DNA from 4 places in the Serratia sp. YWN4 genome. Region 4 is predicted to be linked to each of the others. Evidence: predicted binding sites of a transcription regulator. Region 4 holds the regulator's gene; each other region holds the start of a gene.
What was found. Region 4 encodes CRP, which controls carbon source genes, mostly activating them, when cyclic AMP is high. Its sites were predicted from a motif close to ATGTGANNNNNNTCACAT; they were not measured.
Positions count from the first base shown of each region.

Region 1: the regulator CRP is predicted to act here: its motif matches at 2,145-2,162, upstream of glpT (glycerol-3-phosphate transporter).
Region 2: the regulator CRP is predicted to act here: its motif matches at 2,353-2,370, upstream of ACX9GT_RS08495 (ABC-F family ATPase).
Region 3: the regulator CRP is predicted to act here: its motif matches at 2,313-2,330, upstream of ompW (outer membrane protein OmpW).

Region 1 covers NZ_CM147696.1:5,239,241-5,244,037, reverse strand. The annotation lists gene glpQ (glycerophosphodiester phosphodiesterase) at 1-471, opposite strand, end outside; gene glpT (glycerol-3-phosphate transporter) at 561-1,913, opposite strand; gene glpA (anaerobic glycerol-3-phosphate dehydrogenase subunit A) at 2,279-3,928, shown strand; gene glpB (glycerol-3-phosphate dehydrogenase subunit GlpB) at 3,918-4,797, shown strand, end outside.
Region 2 covers NZ_CM147696.1:1,796,811-1,801,607, reverse strand. The annotation lists gene ACX9GT_RS08500 (Fic family protein) at 1-476, opposite strand, end outside; gene ACX9GT_RS08495 (ABC-F family ATPase) at 734-2,326, opposite strand; gene ACX9GT_RS08490 (tautomerase family protein) at 2,479-2,709, opposite strand; gene ACX9GT_RS08485 (winged helix-turn-helix transcriptional regulator) at 2,773-3,252, shown strand; gene ACX9GT_RS08480 (antibiotic biosynthesis monooxygenase family protein) at 3,294-3,641, opposite strand; gene ACX9GT_RS08475 (cytochrome P450) at 3,644-4,597, opposite strand; gene ACX9GT_RS08470 (ArsR/SmtB family transcription factor) at 4,678-4,797, shown strand, end outside.
Region 3 covers NZ_CM147696.1:2,859,609-2,864,405, reverse strand. The annotation lists gene ACX9GT_RS13605 (SulP family inorganic anion transporter) at 1-927, shown strand, start outside; gene ACX9GT_RS13600 (YciC family protein) at 975-1,727, opposite strand; gene ACX9GT_RS13595 (YkgJ family cysteine cluster protein) at 1,760-2,188, opposite strand; gene ompW (outer membrane protein OmpW) at 2,473-3,114, shown strand; gene trpA (tryptophan synthase subunit alpha) at 3,246-4,052, opposite strand; gene trpB (tryptophan synthase subunit beta) at 4,052-4,797, opposite strand, start outside.
Region 4 covers NZ_CM147696.1:367,355-372,151, forward strand. The annotation lists gene ACX9GT_RS01665 (YccS/YhfK family putative transporter) at 1-1,844, opposite strand, end outside; gene crp (cAMP-activated global transcriptional regulator CRP) at 1,900-2,532, opposite strand; gene ACX9GT_RS01675 (OsmC family protein) at 2,915-3,322, shown strand; gene ACX9GT_RS01680 (LysR substrate-binding domain-containing protein) at 3,325-4,233, opposite strand; gene ACX9GT_RS01685 (phosphoribulokinase) at 4,397-4,797, opposite strand, start outside.

The DNA.
Region 1 (4,797 bases), 660 kb from region 4:
TGAGTGATTCATCCCCTGAATCATCTCAATCTCATCTTGCAGCGTATGGATGCGGAAATCAGATTTCCACATCGGGAAACGGTTAGGGAATTTCTGCTGCTGCACGCCGTCTTTAACCAAAAACTCTTCGGTGAACTTCAGCGACTGGATCTCGGCCAGGGTGAAGTCGATGGCGTAATAGCGGCCATCTTTACGTTTACGATCGGGGAACTTCTGCGCCACGTCGGTCACGCGGTCAAGGAAGTGATCGTGCAGGACGATCAGTTTATCGTCCTTGGTCATGACCACGTCCTGCTCCAGATAGTCCGCGCCTTGGGCGTAGGCCATCGCCTTGGCAGGCAGCGTGTGCTCCGGCAGGTAACCGCTGGCACCACGGTGGGCGATGACCAGTTTATCCGCAGCCTGCGCAACGCTGAGCATGGAAGTGGCGAGAATGATCCCTGCCAGCAGGGCTTTGGTTTGAGTTCTCATTCGCATTCTATAATCTCCATTTTATAGGCAGAGGTAAGTAAAAAGGCCGCAGAAAGCGACCTTTAAATCGTGCAAAAAGATTGTGACAATTAACCGCGTTTGGCTGCGATATCAGCGTGATGTTTCTTCTCGCTGATCATGGTCAGCAACAGCAGGATGACTGCGCCGATGCTGCCGCCGATCATCACCATAAAGCCGCCGTCCCAGCCGAAATAGTCAACGGTGTAACCGACGATGGCGCTGGCGGCAACCGAGCCACCCAGGTAGCCGAACAGGCCGGTGAAGCCCGCAGCGGTACCCGCGGCTTTTTTCGGTGCCAGTTCCAGCGCATGCAGGCCGATCAGCATGACCGGGCCGTAAATCAGGAAGCCGATGGTGATCATACAGGCCATATCGATGCCCGGATTACCCACCGGGTTCAGCCAGTAAACGATGGTAGCGATGGTGACCAGCACCATGAAGAACACCCCGGTGGCACCACGGTTGCCTTTGAATACCTTATCCGACATCCAACCGCACAGCAGCGTGCCTGGAATACCGGCGTATTCGTACAGGAAGTAGGCCCAGGATGATTTATCCAGCGCGAAATGTTTGACTTCTTTCAGGTAGGTCGGCGACCAGTCGAGGATGCCGTAACGCAACAGGTAGACAAAAACGTTGGCGATGGCGATATACCACAACAGCTTGTTCGGCAGGACGTACTGCATGAAGATCTGCTTGGCAGTCAGTTCTTCTTCTGCTTTATCGCTGTAATCATCCGGGTAGTCGTTTTTGTATTCTTCAATCGGTGGCAGGCCAACAGACTGCGGGGTATCACGCATCAGGGCGAAGGCGATCATCGCCACCAGGATCGCACCGAAGGCAGGCATATACAGCGCCGCTTTCCAGTCGTTGAACCACGCCATCCCCAGCAGGAACAGCAGCGGCGGCAGACCGCCACCCACGTTATGAGCGCAGTTCCACACCGAAACGATACTGCCGCGCTCTTTCTGCGACCACCAGTGCACCATAGTGCGGCCACACGGTGGCCAACCCATGCCCTGGAACCAGCCACACAGGAACAGCAGCACAAACATCACCGCAATGCTGGAGGTGGCCCAAGGCACAAAGCCCATAAACAGCATCACTGCGGCCGACAGGATCAGGCCTGCGGGCAGGAATACGCGTGGGTTAGAACGGTCGGAAACCGACCCCATGATGAACTTGGAGAAGCCATAAGCGATGGAAATCCCTGACAGCGCAAAGCCCAGGTCCCCACGGCTGAAACCTTGCTCGATCAGATACGGCATCGCCAGGGTGAAGTTTTTACGCACCAGATAGTAGGCGGCGTAACCGAAGAAAATCCCCATAAAAATTTGCCAGCGCAGCTTACGGTAGAGCGGATCTACCTTATCGACCGGCACACGGGAAATGTGTGCTGCTGGCTTAAAAATACTCAACATGAGCGCCTCCGATGGCTTTATCAGTTATTACATCAGCAGGAAACGGATGTCCTGAAGATGATCGAGCGGATACCAGAATTAAGTGTTGTCAAATTGTTCCATAACGAGCGTCATCCTAGTCAAAACCCTGGGGTTCCATTGTGATGAATGGCGCAATTGTTACACTTTTATGAAACATCGGCGGATTCTGCGCGATTGGTTAACATTTTGAAATGAGTAAACAGCAAAAACTTGTGATTTTGATCACATTTGTGGTTTTTTAAGGTCATTTTACTTTCGTTTTTTGTTCGTTATTGTTCCTTATCAAACAAAGTCCTTAATAAATGTGTACCAATAGGATGATAACCATAGGCTCAGGGGGCGTGATGAGCAACAACTCACCAGTGACCGAAACGGATGTGATCATTATTGGCGGCGGGGCGACCGGCGCAGGGATTGCCCGTGACTGCGCGCGGCGCGGGCTGCGCTGCGTTTTGCTGGAGCGGCATGACATCGCCACCGGGGCGACCGGCCGTAACCATGGGCTGCTGCACAGCGGAGCGCGCTATGCGGTGACCGACGGTGAATCGGCCCGCGAGTGCATTGAAGAAAACCGCATACTGAAACGCATTGCCCACCATTGCATCGAACCTAGCGATGGCCTGTTTATTACCCTGCCGCAGGATTCGCTGGCGTATCAACAGCAGTTTATTGCCGCCTGCCTGAATGCCGGGATTAATGCCGAAGCGATCGAACCCCAGCAGGCGCTGCGTCTGGAGCCTGCTGCTAACCCGACGTTGATCGGTGCCGTGCGGGTGCCGGATGGCACTGTCGATCCTTTCCGGCTGACCGCCGCCAATATGCTGGATGCGCGTGAGCATGGTGCGCAGGTTCTCACCTATCATCAGGTCATCGGTTTACTGCGCACGAGCGATCGTGTCACCGGCGTGCGCGTTTTCGACCATAAAAATGCGCGTCAATACGACATTCATGCGCAGGTGGTGGTGAATGCCGCCGGCATTTGGGGCCAACAGATAGCAGAATATGCCGATCTGCGGGTGCGCATGTTCCCGGCCAAAGGGGCGCTGTTAATCCTCGGCCATCGCATTAATAACATGGTGATTAATCGCTGCCGCAAACCGGCAGACGCCGACATTCTGGTGCCGGGAGATACTATCTCGTTGATCGGCACCACCTCTACCCGCATTGATTACGACCAGATCGACAACATGGTAGTTACCCCGCAGGAAGTGGACGTGCTGATCCGCGAGGGTTCGCTACTCTCACCAATACTGGCGCAAACCCGCATTCTGCGTGCCTATGCTGGCGTACGGCCACTGGTGGCGCGCGATGACGATCCTTCCGGGCGTAACGTCAGCCGTGGCATTGTGCTGCTCGATCACGCGGAACGTGACGGGCTGGAAGGTTTTATCACCATTACCGGCGGCAAGCTGATGACCTACCGGCTGATGGCGGAATGGGCGACCGACAAAGTGTGCGCCAAACTGGGTATCAACAGCCCTTGCACCACGGCGGAAGTGGCGTTGCCGGGTTCCCGCCAGTCGGCGGAAGAAACGGTGCGCAGCGTGGTATCGCTGCCAGCGAGCATCCGGGGTTCGGCGGTTTATCGCCACGGCGATCGCGCAAGCCAGATTCCGTCGGGCGATCGGCTGGATAACAGCCTGGTGTGCGAATGCGAGGCCGTGACCGCCGGTGAAGTCCGCTATGCGGTGAACTCCCTGACCGTTAATAACCTGGTCGACCTGCGCCGCCGCACCCGCGTTGGCATGGGCACCTGCCAAGGGGAACTGTGCGCCTGCCGTGCTGCCGGGTTACTGACGCACTTTAACGTCGCTACGCCGCAGCAATCCATTGCGCAACTCTCTCACTTCCTCAATGAACGCTGGAAAGGTGTGCGGCCTATCGCCTGGGGCGATGCGTTGCGGGCCAGCGAATTCACCAGTTGGGTTTATCAGGGGCTGTGCGGGCTTGATGCGCGCGGTGACCAGCAGCAGGAGGCCGATGATGCAATTTGATGTGGTAGTGATTGGCGGCGGGCTGGCCGGGCTGAGCTGCGCCATCCGTTTGGCCGAGCAGGGCAAGCGTTGCGCGGTGGTCAGCTCTGGCCAGAGCGCGCTCTATTTTTCTTCCGGATCGCTCGATCTGCTGGCGCAATTGCCCGATGGCACGGCGGTGGAATCACCGTTGGCGGCTTTACCAGCGCTGGCGCAGCAGGCTCCGCAACACCCTTATAGCTTGATGGGTGCCACCCGCGTCGCTGCGCTGGCCGCAGAAGCGGCGCAGTTGCTGGCGCGCTGCGGCGTGCAAATGCAGGGCAGCAGCGAGCGCAATCATCTGCGCATCACGCCGCTCGGTACGCGCCGCGCCACCTGGCTCAGCCCGCAGGCGATCCCGATCACCGTACTTGGCGGCATTTTGCCATGGCGCAAGATCGCGGTGCTTGGCATCGAAGGCTTCCTGGATTTTCAACCGCAGATGGCGGCCAGCTCGCTGGCCGAGGAACAGGGGGTGAGAGCCGAGGTCGCTTCGCTGCATTTACCGCTGCTGGATCGGCTGCGCAATAACCCTAGCGAGTTCCGCGCGGTGAATATCGCCCGCGTGCTGGATGTGCCAGAGAATTTGGCCGTGCTGACGGAAGAGATCAAACGCCAGGCGGGTGAGGCAGAAACCATCTTCCTGCCCGCTTGCCTGGGGCTGGAAAACGATCGGCCACTGGCGGCGCTGCGCGAGGCGCTCGGTAAACCGGTGTTCCTGTTGCCGACGCTGCCCCCTTCGGTGCTCGGCATGCGGCTACACCAGGCATTGCGCCAGCGTTTGCAGCAACTGGGTGGCGTATTTATGCCGGGGGATACCGTGCTGCGGGCGGATTTTGACGGGCAACGTA
Region 2 (4,797 bases), 1.4 Mb from region 4:
AGGCTTAATAACTCCCGTTCGTCTTCACCTGTTGCCCTAATAGTGCTGGTATGCTTACGCAGGTAATACGCCCAGTCACCCTTTTTATCACTTAAGCTGATTCTGGCTTTATATGGGCGTGTTTCACCACCCGGAGCCCAAAGTACCAAAATGGTTTTACCCTGAATTTGGTAAGCCGCCGTTAATGGATGAAAATGTGGCGCTATGGCTGAATGCCCCAGGTTTAGTAACTCTTTCTGAATGGCATCAATCTGCGTGGGCTCCAACCCTACGGGTGGCAACACGGGCTGACCATTGGCCTCAACAACGCCAATCACCACATAACCACCACCCAAGTTGTGGAAATCATTAGCAAAGGCACATAGGGTATGCAGGATGGACTCAGGATTCCAGCCTTCCTTATACTCAATACGTTCGCTCTCCACCGTGCGGCGGTGAAGGAGATCGTTGATGTTGATGGGGAGATTAGGTGTCATATTTCCCTGCTGGTTTATCGTTAGGGTGGCCTAACGCCAGAATAGTGGTACTCGACAATCAAACAGCATGGGGAGTATCCATGACTACTATACTTTCATTTTTTATGGTTATTGAATGTTTTTTCAGTTTAACTGGCATGATTGGAGATTGAAGGATGGGGTGGTGATTAAGTGCAGGGAACCCTTTGGATCCTGCACCTAATTTACAAAAATCAAGCGTTGTTTATGAAAAACGACGCTGAGGATGCATGAAAGACTTAAGCAATACCCTGGCTACGCAGATAATCTTCGTAGTTGCCGGTAAAGTCGATCACCTTGTTCGGGGTCATTTCCAGAATACGGGTGGCCAGTGAGCTGACAAACTCACGGTCATGGGAAACGAAGATCAACGTACCTTCATACATTTCCAGCGCCATATTCAGCGACTCGATGGATTCCATATCCATGTGGTTGGTCGGTTCATCCATCACCAGAATGTTCGGGCGCTGCATCATGATCTTGCCAAAGAGCATACGGCCCTTCTCACCACCCGACAGCACTTTCACGCGCTTCTTGATGTCGTCCTGGCTGAACAGTAAACGGCCCAGCACGCTACGTACCGCCTGCTCGTCGTCTTTCTCCTGCTTCCACTGGCTCATCCAGTCGAACACCGTCAGTTGATCATCGAATTCGTATTCGTGATCCTGCGCGTAGTAACCGATCCTGGCGTTTTCTGACCATTTCACGGTGCCATTATCCGGCTCAACATCCCCTACCAGGGTTTTCAGCAAGGTCGATTTACCGATGCCGTTGGCACCCAGAATCGCCACCTTCTCACCCACTTCAATCATCAAGTTGAGCTTGCTGAACAGCGGGCCGTTGTCGAAACCTTTGCTCAACGCTTCTACTTCCAGCGCGTTACGGAACAGTTTCTTATCCTGCTCGAAGCGGATAAACGGGTTCTGACGGCTGGAGGCTTTCACCTCCTCCAACTGAATCTTGTCGATCTGGCGGGCACGAGACGTCGCCTGCTTGGATTTGGAGGCGTTGGCGCTGAAGCGGCTAACGAATGACTGCAATTCGTTAATCTGTGCCTTCTTCTTGGCGTTGTCTGACATCAAACGCTCACGCGCCTGAGTGGCTGCTGTCATATATTCGTCGTAGTTGCCTGGGTATACGCGCAGTTCGCCGTAGTCCAGATCCGCCATGTGGGTACACACCATGTTCAGGAAGTGACGATCGTGCGAAATGATGATCATGGTGCTGTTACGCTCGTTCAGCACCTGCTCCAGCCAACGAATGGTATCGATGTCCAGGTTGTTGGTGGGTTCGTCGAGCAGCAGAATTTCTGGATTAGAGAACAGCGCCTGCGCCAACAATACGCGCAGCTTAAAACCTGGGGCGATTTCGCTCATCGGACCGTAATGCTGCTCTACCGGAATACCTACGCCGAGCAGCAGTTCACCCGCGCGGGCTTCAGCGGTGTAACCGTCCATCTCACCGTAGGCGACTTCCAGATCGGCCACTTTATAGCCGTCTTCTTCGCTCATTTCCGCCAGGGCGTAAATGCGATCGCGCTCTTCTTTTACCGCCCACAGTTCGGTGTGGCCCATGATCACGGTATCCAGCACGCTGAACTCTTCGAACGCGAACTGATCCTGACGCAGTTTACCCAGGCGTTCGTTCGGATCGAGGAACACGTTACCGGCGCTTGGCACCAGGTCACCGCCGAGGATTTTCATAAAGGTGGATTTACCGCAGCCGTTGGCTCCGATCAAACCGTAACGGTTACCGCCGCCAAACTTGACGGAAATGTTTTCAAACAACGGCTTACTGCCAAACTGCATAGTGATGTTGTTAGTGCTTAACACAGCGCTCGCTCTTCATATCATAGGGAATGTGATTTGGCGCGCATTATGCCATAACGAAACGCAGATATCGTGGGGAGTTTTGATGAAGATTTGTGCGATGGGGAAGCTGCGGAGATATTTCCTCAAGGAGTATCTCCGCAATGATCAGTATTTTATTCTCGTGGCGGAAACTTGGCGGCGATCATCGCGGCGCTGGGTTGCAGCCCGCCAAGGCTCCATTGCTCTGGCTCATGTTCATCGATTCTGACCCAGACTGACGCTCTGAAAGCCGGATCGCCCCGCCCTTCAATTTCCACCATCAAATCGGTGATACGCTTGAGCAATTCGCTTTTTTGCTCTTCGTTCATAATTCCTTTGATGGTTTGCACATTAACAAAAGGCACGCTAATCTCCTTGCATTGATATAAGTCTGATAATCAGACTCAGAATAAACAAGGTCACTGCTCATGTCAAAAATGCTCCGGATCCCCCCTCTCTCGGCTGAATTATGCGGTTTAGCCCAGGCCGCAGAAACCATCGGCGATCGCTGGACGCTCTTGATCCTGCGTGAAGCCTTCTATGGCGTGACGCGGTTCGAAGATTTACGCGTGGATATTGGCGCATCCAGGCACGCCTTGAGCAGCCGTTTGGCGGCCATGGTTGAAGATGGCTTATTGCGCAAAAACGCCTATCAAGAACCGGGAATACGGGAGCGCCATGAATATGTGTTAACCGAAAAAGGCCGCAGTTTGGGGCCGATCCTGATGGCGTTGATGGAATGGGGGCACAAGTATCTGCTTGGCGATAAGCCCCATGTCATGTTGACAGAAAAAGAAAGCGGCCAGCCACTGCAACAGGTGCTGATAACCCAGCAAGGTAAAATCGTTACGCTGGAACAGGCCCAACTGACACCGATTGTTCAGGCTGGCGCGACAAAGCCGCTTTAATAATTTTGGGTAAGTGCTATCTTCAGGTTCGCCCCAGACTTCTACTTCTGATGAAAGTGCTGACTATCTGCCGGTGCCTGTTCGCGCGGTTCCAGCCCATAGTCACGCACCACATCAGCCACCCGCAGCCGATAATATTCCAGCACGTCGTGCCGCCCGCGTGCCTGCGCCTTACGGTGCTGCTCCAGATTACGCCACTGCTGCACCGCCGCTTCATCGCGCCAGAATGATAACGACAGCAATTTTTGTGGATCGCTCAGGCTCTGAAAGCGCTCAATAGAAATAAATCCGTCGATTTCTGCCAATAGCGGCTTCAGTTCAGCCGCCAGATTAAGATAGGTTTCTCGCTGCCCTTCGGCAGCCTGCAATTCAAAAATGACCGCGATCATCATCACTCCTCAACAGTAAAAAATTCCGGCACATGCGCATTCTGCGAAACGCGCCAGCGAAAGTGGGCCAATAATTCTGGCTCAAGATTGAGCGCCAATAAATGACGAATGCCGCTCAAGGCAATAGATTGCGCCCAATCGGACCCAGGACACTGATGGCTGCCGCAGCCGAAGGCAAAACTTTCTTCAGCCGTCTTCAACGGAATCAGCACCACTTGCCCAACCGTCAACCGCTTACCAGCCAGTTCGGTCTCACGCAACGCAAAACGGCGAGTGGTGTGAATCGGCGGCGTTTCCTGTAGCACGGCAGCGAGGCCATCTTCCGCTGCCACATCCCGTTCCTGCATCAATAACAGCGTTTGCCCTAATAATCCGGCGGTGCCCTCACAGGCCTGAAAAAACAGCCCGATGGCATTGGCGATCGCCACCGAACGATCGCCAATATGTTGGCACAAGCGGGTGAATAATGGGCCATCGGCAGTCTGCATCCACTCATGCAATTTTCCGGCGGCAACGGCACCGCACGCCATCTGCTGCTCGCTGCCGCCAGGGGCGATGCAGCGTATAAAATCCAATACATTATCCACCAGCGCCGTACGTTCCTGATAGGCAACGCCCAGCATCTCCGCCAATACGCCAATCGGTAAGGCGTAATTGAAACGGGTTAGTTGCTCGGCCGTGAGCGCGCCGGGGGCCAATTGTTGTGCCACCCGAGTCGCTACCTGGCGAATCTCATTATCACTGAACGAGGTTAACACCGTGCTGATGGCAGCCTTCAGCTCACTGTGCCCAGCATCGTCACGCATGCGAACCAAGGCGGCAAACACAAGTTGCGCCGGGGTGTTAAGCAGCGCCATCGGCACGGGTTCATGTGGCGGGCGCACGCCAAGATCGGCATGAGTCAAGGCTTCACGTACCGCTTGCCGCGTGACAACGGAAAAGGGGCAGACCGTCATGAGATATTTCCTTCAGGTTAAACAGAGGAATTGGCATTGTGGCGTTAGACGAACGATAACACTTCGCTTATGCTCGAAATATGAATGATACCGATATTGAAGATCGCCTCGCGGCGTTAACCGCTGCCATCGCTGACCATACGCGAGCACGCATGCTGTGCCTGCTGATGGATGGCCGCGCCTATACGGCCACCGAACTG
Region 3 (4,797 bases), 2.5 Mb from region 4:
GCATTGAATCTGGCGGTGGTGAGCTTTGTCAGTATGATGCTGACCGCCCGCAGCTTTGCAGCAAAAAATGGCTACGAGGTGAATGCCGATGCGGAGTTCCGCGCGCTGGGCCTGGTCAACATTGTTTCTGCGCTGTCACAAGGGTTTGCTATCAGCGGTGCCGACTCGCGTACGGCGGTAAACGATGCTAACGGCGGCAAGAGCCAGTTGGTTTCGATCATTGCCGCCGTGGTGATCGCCATTGTGTTGTTGTTCCTCACCGAACCGCTACAGTTTATCCCTGTTGCGGGCTTGGGCGTGGTGCTTATGTATGCCGCCTGGTCGTTGATCGATATCCGGGGGATCTGGATCTTGCGCCGTCGCAACGCGCAGGCATTTCGTCTGGCGGCCTTTACCTTCCTTTGCGTGTTGCTGGTGGGGGTGATCAGCGGTATCGGCCTGGCGGTTTTACTGGGATTGATGCAATTCTTGCGCACCGTCTTTCGCCCAACCGAGCAATTGCTGGGGGTTAACGACGAAGGCATGATCCACTCAATGGGGAATAACAACGGCGTGAAGGCCGTTTCAGGCGTGATGATGTATCGCTTCAATTCACCGCTGACCTATTTTAACGTGGCTTACTTCAAGCGCCGGATCCTCAACTTGGTAGACGGCACGCCGTTCCAGCCACGTTGGGTAGTAATTGATGCGGTTGCCAGCTTTACCCACGCAGATATCAGCGTGTTGGCGGCAATTGATGAACTGAAACGCGATCTGTTACAGCGTAACGTAAAATTGGTGCTGGCAGGGCGGCGTACCGAACTGACGCGCTGGTTCCGTATCAACCGGGTAGGGCGCGATCAGGATCTGATTCTGGTGCCTGACCTTTATCTGGCTCTAAAGCTGATTCAAAGTAAGGAGCAGGCGGAGCCCACTGCGGCATTGTAAGCAAAAAGGGCACGCCGAAGCGTGCCCTTGACATATCCAGCGAATAATCAGTCGCGCAGTAGCATATACAGGCGGGACAGATAAATCAGCAGCAGTGCTGAAACCAGATTGCTCAGTGCGGTCAACACCACGCTGGCGACGTTTGGCGTCAGAACAGACAGATGGCTGACCATAAACAGCACCAGCAGTTTGGCCGCCAACCACAGCATCATCGCCGGAACAATCACGCGAGCGTTAGCGAAGGCCAGCTTGCAGCTCAATTTCATTGAGGCAAACACGCCTTTTTTGTCAGCAAGCGAAATCACCGGTGCCAGCGAGAATGAGATCGCCAGGATCACACCGGGCACGACGAACAGCGTCAAGCCAAGTTGGGTCAGCAGGGTGCAGACAAACAGCAGCAGCAGTAAACGCGGCAGTTGCGGCGCAGAGATGCCGATAGCGCGCAGTGCACTGGTACGCTCGCCTTGAGAAATCAGGCGGATCAGCGTCAACATCCCACCCACCAGCAGTACGTTACCTACCAGGGCAGAAAACGTCGCGGCAGCGGAGACTTTTAACAACACCATTTGTTGCTCTGGTGTCATTTGCTGAATGATTTCCTGAATGCCCATACCGGCGGTCGAGGTAAAATCACTTTCCGTCGCACTCAACAGTTTCAACTGCTCAACGTCAGGACTGAAAGCCTGATTGAGCAGCACTGAAATAAGCCCGGTCAACAGAGCCAGCAAGAGGATGCTGGCCAGTTGATTACGGAAAAAGTTAAAACTGTCACGGTACAACGTGTTGGCCGTGATAGGCATGCAGACTCCTTGGCGTCGAGAACAGAGATAAATCAGTGGGCGATTGTACCCTGTTCCGCGCCGCTGTGGCACCCCGTGAGTTGCGCAGTGCCTATTTCTTCGGCGATTAGCCTATTCGGCACCGGCAATAGCAGGGGTGGCAGGTTATAACCTGCGCGGGCGCGATCGCAGGCCTCATTATGCAGGCCATTATCCCAGGATTGCTCGAACTCGCGGCACGTGCTTGGTCGGTTAAGGTAGATCGAACAGGAGACAGCCCTACCGATCTCACCTTCCAGTGCTTTACAGTGTGGAGATCGGCTATTGGTGCCCTGCATACAGCGCAGGAAAAGGGGCAATGGTTCAGTCACCGATAAAGGAACGGTGCCGCCGCCGTCTTCCGCTTCGGCCCAATAGAATGACACTCGAAAATATCCGCAGCATGCGCCGCAGCTGATACAGGGATTTTGAATTTCGCTCATCTTGATTGCTCACGGATTCCTTGCGGGCACGAACCAAAACCAACATGAATGATGAAGCTACTCAGCAACCATTTCTTTAGCAACTGAAATTTAAGTGTGTATCATTTTTGCAACAAGCGGCCTTTTTTGATTTAGATCAATTCTTGATTTATTAGCGGCTTAGATATCCTTGTTTTTGGTATGAATTTAAATTTTTACACATAAGATGTGATCTCGATTGGATCATAAATACCCGTTAATAGGTATATTCGTCGAGACTGTAAACCACACAAATGGAATGGATAATGAAAAAGACAACTCTGGTGGTATTGGCGGCTATGATGGCGCCCATGTTGGCAAGTGCGCATCAGGCAGGTGATTTCTTGTTCCGTGCGGGCGCTGCAACGGTGCGTCCAAATGCGGGTTCAGATAATGTTCTTGGTCAGGGATCGTTTGATGCCAACAATAATACTCAGTTGGGTCTGACTTTCGGCTATATGGTCACGGACAATATCGGTGTTGAACTGTTGGCAGCAACGCCGTTCAGCCACAAAGTGTCCCTGAAAGGCAGTGCTGTAAACGGTGATATCGCCACCATTAAACATCTGCCACCAACGCTGATGGCACAGTACTATTTCGGTGAAAAGCAGGACAAACTGCGCCCTTATCTGGGCCTTGGCCTTAACTACACCATGTTCTTTGATGAAAAATTCAATGACTATGGTAAGAGTGCTGGGTTGAGCAATCTGGATCTGAAAAATTCCTGGGGCGTAGCGGCGCAGGCCGGTCTGGATTACAACCTGGATAAGAACTGGATGTTGAATATGTCGGTATGGTGGATGAATATCGAAACTCAAGTCCGCTTTGATGCTGGTGATCAACATCAAAATATTGATACGCGTCTGGATCCGATCACATTTATGTTCGGGGCGGGTTACCGTTTCTGATGTAGTTTTTACAGGGGAGGCACTGCCTGGTGCCTCCTCTTGTATTATTCGATTTGCCTATCGTTTTACAAACCTACTTTGAACGCGCCTCGTTACCGGGCACAACGGTTGCACCCGGTGATTGAGGGGGATCAGGCGTGGGTAGCCGCTTTCATTTCTCGCACAAACTTGCCAAGTTTAACCAGCATCTCTGCGGGCTGCGCCTGATTTTGTTCGATGATTTTGACAATTGCCGAGCCGGATATGGCCCCGGCAGCGCCAGATTGCAACGCGCCTTTCACCTGCGAAGGTTCAGAAATGCCAAAGCCCTGCAGCGGCGGTGCCGCATGATATTCCCGCAGTTTGTTCACCAGATGATGCAGTGGCAACTGCGCACGGCTTTCCGTGCCGGTGACCCCAGCGCGCGACAGCAGATAGGTATAGCCGCGGCCATGAGAAGCGATCTCACGCAGCAGATCGTCGTCAGCATTCGGCGGGCAGATAAAGATCGGCGCGATGCCGTGGCGTGCCGCCGCTGCGCGGAACGGTGCAGACTCTTCAAACGGAACGTCGGCGATCAACACCGAATCCACGCCCACTTCTGCGCAACGCTGATAAAAGTCGTCGATGCCTTTGTGGAATACCAGATTGGCATACATCAACAGGCCGATGGGAATAGTGGGGTGTTTCTGGCGGATCGCCGCCAACATTTCGAAACAGTGGGTTGGCGTTACGCCAGAGGCGAAAGCACGCAGGGCCGCACCTTGGATCGTCGGGCCATCCGCCAGCGGATCGGAGAACGGGATCCCCAACTCCAACGCATCGGCCCCGTTTTCCACCAGGGTATCGATAATCTGCAACGATAACGTTGGGTTAGGATCGCCCAGGGTGACAAACGGCACGAACGCGCCCTCTCTGTTGCCTTCCAGGCGTTTAAACAGCTGCTGGTAACGTTCCATCAGATTTCTCCCCGAGCTTTCAGAATATCGTGAACGGTAAATATGTCTTTGTCGCCGCGGCCGGACAGGTTAACCACCAGAATCTGCTCTTTTTCCGGCGTTGCACGGATCATTTTGAGCGCATAGGCCAAGGCGTGGGAAGACTCCAACGCCGGGATAATGCCTTCGTGGCGCGACAATTCTTTGAAGGCTTCCAGCGCCTCATCATCGGTAATCGACACGTATTCCGCGCGGCCAATGCTGTTCAGATACGCATGCTGTGGCCCAACGGAAGGGAAATCCAGCCCGGCAGAAATTGAGTAAGACTCCTCGATCTGCCCTTCAGAGGTCTGCATCATCGGGGATTTCATACCGAAGTAGATGCCGATATGGCCGTGTTTCAGCGGCGCGCCATGCTGACCGGTTTCGATCCCCAGACCAGCGGGCTCAACGCCAATCAGGCCAACGCTGGCGTCGTCGATAAAGTCGGCGAACATGCCAATAGCATTGGAACCGCCGCCAATACAAGCCAGCACCGCATCTGGCAAGCGGCCTTCGCGCTCCAGCATCTGGGCTTTGGTTTCTTCGCCGATCATGCGCTGGAACTCACGCACGATGGTTGGATAAGGGTGCGGGCCTGCGGCAGTGCCGAGCATATAGTGGGCTGTTTCATAAGTGCCAGACCAGTCGCGCAGCGCTTCGTTGCAGGCATCTTTCAGCGTGGAAGAACCGCTGTGCACCGGGATCACTTCTGCCCCCATCAGGC
Region 4 (4,797 bases):
CAACTTTGCAGATACTCTTTCGCCATCTCTGGCGTCAAGGTGTCGTGCTCGCGCGCCAGAATGGTCAGCGCATTCAGGTGTTCAACAATAAACTGGCTGTGCGTGATCCATAAGCGCATATCCGCCAGATAATCCGACTCAAACCCTGGTTCCTGCATCGCCTGATTGAGCGAGGTGAACAGCGCATTGTGCGCCTGATTGACCTGCATCCGCGCGTAGGCCAGCGTAGCAGGATCCGCCTCCTGTTCTTGCAGCAGCAGGCGTAATGCCGTTTGATCCTGCTCCAGCGCCTGATGGGCGTTCTTACGCAGCAGACCGCTCTGCCATTGCGGCCACAGCCAGATACTCCCGCCAAACACCAGCACGCAGCCAATCAGCGTATCGAGCAGGCGCGGTACCAGAAAATGGGTGCCGTTAAGCGCCAACAATTGCAGGGTATACACCGCGGTGACGGTAAACCCCATCACCGCCAGCCCATAGTTTTTGCGTAATATCAGGTAGGCAGCCAGCGTGATCGCCAGCATGATGCTCAGCGTCAGGTGCTCCGGCAGTTGCAGTTGTAAGAGCCCGGCGGCGATCGCTAACCCGGCCAGCGTGCCGAGGGCACGATGTTGGATCCTGACGCGCGTGGCGTTATAGCCGTTCTGGCTGACCAGCATAATGGTTAGCAGGATCCAATAGGGCTTCGGCAGGTTGAAAATCATACCCAGGCTGCTGCCCACCGCCAGTATGATGCCCAGCCGGGCGGCATTGCGCAGGGCGTTGGACTTCAACGACAGATAGCTCACCACCGCGGGCCAGAACGGTAATCGCGCCTGGTTGGCCATCAGATCGCGCTGATACAGTGGACGCTGGCTGCGTAACAGGCGGGCGATGCGGCTGAAGTGGTAAAAACAGAACTGTCCCACCGGGTTTTCGGCATGCTGCGTGGCCACCTTTTCCAGCGCCGCCAGCTCATTCTTCATACTGAAACGCGCTGAACGCCGGTGATAGAGAATATCGTTGGCCACGATGCGCAAACGCCCGGCAATTACCTGAGCGTTGCGGCGGATAATCGCTTCGGCCTGGCTCTGTTCCACCAGTTTTTGCACTTCTTCTGGCTGATGCAGGCTGACGGTAATGTGTTCTTGCAGATCGAGTGCCACCTGAAAAGTGCGTTGCAGGCGTTTTTGCTCCTGATTATTGGCATGGGGCAGAAAGTTCAACTGCTGATATAACAGGCTGATCAGATCCATCACTTTTTGCTGGCGTTGCAGCAGCGGCGGCAGTGCAGTTTCTGGATCGATGTGCTGGGTCAGCAGCGAATATTTGGCTTCGAAATAGTCTGCCAACTGGATATAGAGCTGGCTCAGGGATTCGCGCATCGGTTGCTCTTTCCACAGTTTGAACCAGAACCAGGTGAACAGCCCGTACCAGGCGGTGCCGACCAGATACAGCAGCGGCGCATGCCAGATCGGCACGTGTCCGGCCATGCTGAGAGAAAAGATGGCGGCGACCAGCGCGGCGGGCAGCAGACGTGCGTGCAGCGGGCTGATTTCACCGCTGACGCCCAGCAACAGCGCCATTGCCAGCATCAGTAAGGGTAACGGGATATGCCACAGCAGCGCCTGTTGCAGCAGCAAACTGCTGAGAGCAAACAGGGAGCCGCCAACGGCCAGACGTTTGAAAAAGCGTTTGTGCGGCGTATCCAACCCGGCGATGTTGCAGCAGGCAGGTACCAGAGAGAACAGCAGGCCGAGTTGCAGGTTGCCCATCAGCAGGAAGAAAACCACCGGCAGGCACAGCACCAGCGTTTGCCGCAGTGCATAGTTGACTTCCGGGTGGTAGATCAGGCGCCGCCACATGATGAATGGGGGGAGTTAAAAAAAACGGCGTATCGCTACGCCGTTTCTTCAATAATTAACGCGTGCCGTAAACGACAATAGTTTTGCCGTGGGCAGAAATCAGGTTTTGATCTTCAAGCATTTTCAGAATACGACCGACGGTTTCACGTGAGCAACCGACGATTTGACCAATTTCCTGGCGGGTAATCTTGATTTGCATGCCATCCGGGTGAGTCATGGCGTCGGGTTGTTTCGCCAGGTTCAGCAGGGTTTGTGCAATGCGGCCGGTAACGTCAAGGAAGGCGAGGTTACCCACTTTCTCTGAGGTGATTTGCAGGCGGTTTGCCATCTGCGCAGACAGGCGCATCAGGATATCCGGATTAACCTGAATCAACTGGCGGAATTTCTTATAGGAAATTTCAGCCACTTCACAGGCTGTTTTCGCTCTAACCCAGGCACTGCGCTCCTGGCCTTCTTCAAATAATCCAAGCTCGCCGATGAAATCCCCCTGGTTAAGGTAGGACAGAATCATCTCTTTGCCTTCTTCATCCTTGATCAGCACCGCCACGGAGCCTTTCACGATGTAGTAGAGCGTTTCGGCCTTTTCACCTTGGTGAATCAGCGTACTCTTTGATGGATATTTGTGGATATGGCAATGAGACAGGAACCATTCAAGAGTCGGGTCTGTTTGCGGTTTGCCGAGAACCATTCGCTGTTATCCTCTGTTGTTATCGCTGCCTTGTATCACAGGGGTCAGAGTTCCCTGTAAAACGTGCTTATAGCCCGGTGTTTTATAGAGTGGCTATCAACAGGTTTTGAGGCATGTTATAGAAATACGCTTGTGCCTTAGCATATTAACTTGCGCCAAGTGCTGCAAGCTACATTCTGTTAACATACCAATATAGGGTCCTTTCCTCGGACATTTCCCTGAAATCGGTGACCTGGAAAGAGTTCTTGCGGCTCTGTTTGTAGCACAGAGTGAAGCGGGTGTCTTGTGTTGTCTCGCTTCAGCATGATTAGCATCAGGTTCCGTTGCCAGTTTCTATGCGAAAGCGTACCCTGATTTTGAGAAATTAACGGGAGTGTACAAAATGCAGGCAAGAGTTAAGTGGGTAGAAGGACTGACATTCTTGGGTGAGTCTGCGTCCGGCCATCAGGTATTAATGGACGGTAACGCGGGCGATAAAGCGCCAAGCCCGATGGAAATGGTCTTGATGTCGGTTGGCGGCTGTAGCGCCATTGATGTCGTCGCCATCCTGCAAAAAGGCCGTAACGATGTTCGTGACTGTGAGGTAAAACTGACCTCGGAGCGCCGTGAAGAAGCACCGCGTCTGTTTACCCATATCAACCTGCATTTTATCGTCACCGGCAAAGGGCTGACCGACAAGATTGTTGAGCGTGCGGTTAACCTCTCTGCCGAGAAGTATTGCTCGGTCTCGCTGATGCTGAGCAAGGCCGCCAGCGTGACCCACAGCTTTGAAATCTGCGACGTTGCCTGAAGCTACCAGAGGTAACTGTGGCAGTGGTTGCTCAATAAATGCAAAAATCGCCGCGCCGTGATGGTTAGCGGCGATTTTTGTGAGTACAGCACGCAGTACTGCGCCTGCGGCAGGCTGTCGATCGGCAACGTCACCAGTTTTTGCTGCAAATGGAAAGGCGTGTTCATCGCCCGCGCGACAATGGTCAGATAGTCTGCCTCCAACACCATATTCAATCCGCATACCGCCGAATCCGAACGAATGGGCCTATTGGTCAATTGCTGATAAAAGCTGCCGAGTACCGATTGCAGCTGTTGATAATAACCCATGTCGGTTTCTGGCAGCAGCCATTTGGCTCCGTACAGTTCATCCAGTGATGTCGCCTGTGCCAGAGGATGCCCGCGGCGCGCAATAATGCAAAACGGGGCTGTGAACAGTGGGGTGCAGATTAAATGTTGCAGCGGCATGTCTGGGGTCACCGTGCCGATGGCAAAATCCAGTTGGCCTGTGTGCAAGGCTGGCAACAGAGTGGAGAGCTGTGCTTCACGGATCAGCAGATTGGCCTGCGGGGCGGAAGCCTTGAAGAGATCGACCAGTTCTGGGAGTACCGTCACGGCCAGTAGCGAGGAGCAGCCTATCGCCACGCTGCCCTGCGAATGCTGGTGCAACTGTTGGATCTCCTCGGTGGCGCGCTGTAATTCCTCAATCACTAATTGCATTCGTACAGCAAAAGTGTGGCCGGTTTCGGTCAACGTCATCCCCTTGCTGCTGCGCACGATCAACTGGGTTTTCAGCGTCTGTTCCAGTTCTTGGATAGAGCGGCTGACCGCCGGTTGAGACTGTGCCAAGGCGCGCGCAGCGCCACGAATACTGCCGCAGCGTATCACTTGCTGAAAGGCTTTTAGCTGCTGCAACTTTGGTAATTGGCGCATTTGTGCCTCTCCTTAATCGCTTAAAACGATAATTTCACCTTGCCCGCAGAAGGAATATCGGCGATGAGAAATCATTCATTAATGATTTTTTGTCGTTTGTGAGGGAGTGGCTGGTGCAGGATGACAGAGGGTTAAGCGCGGTGATTGGCCGCGCCCAAAAGAGTTATTCGATTTTTTTGCCTTCGAGCAGCCGTTGCACCAACGGTGCCATGATCAGCTCCATCGCCAGCCCCATTTTGCCGCCCGGCACCACCAGCGTATTGATGTGCGAGATAAAAGAGCCTTGCAGCATGGCCAGCAGATAAGGGTAATCAATCTGATCCAGACCGCGGAAGTGGATCACCACAAAGCTTTCATCCAGCGAGGGGATGGCTTTGGCGGCAAATGGATTGGATGTATCGACCGTCGGTACCCGCTGGAAGTTGATATGGGTGCGCGAGAACTGTGGTGTGATGTAGCTGATGTAATCCTCCATTGAACGCACGACGGAATCCATCACCGCTTCGCGGGAATGGCCACGCTCGCCGGTATCGCGGACCAATTTCTGGATCCACTCCAGGTTGA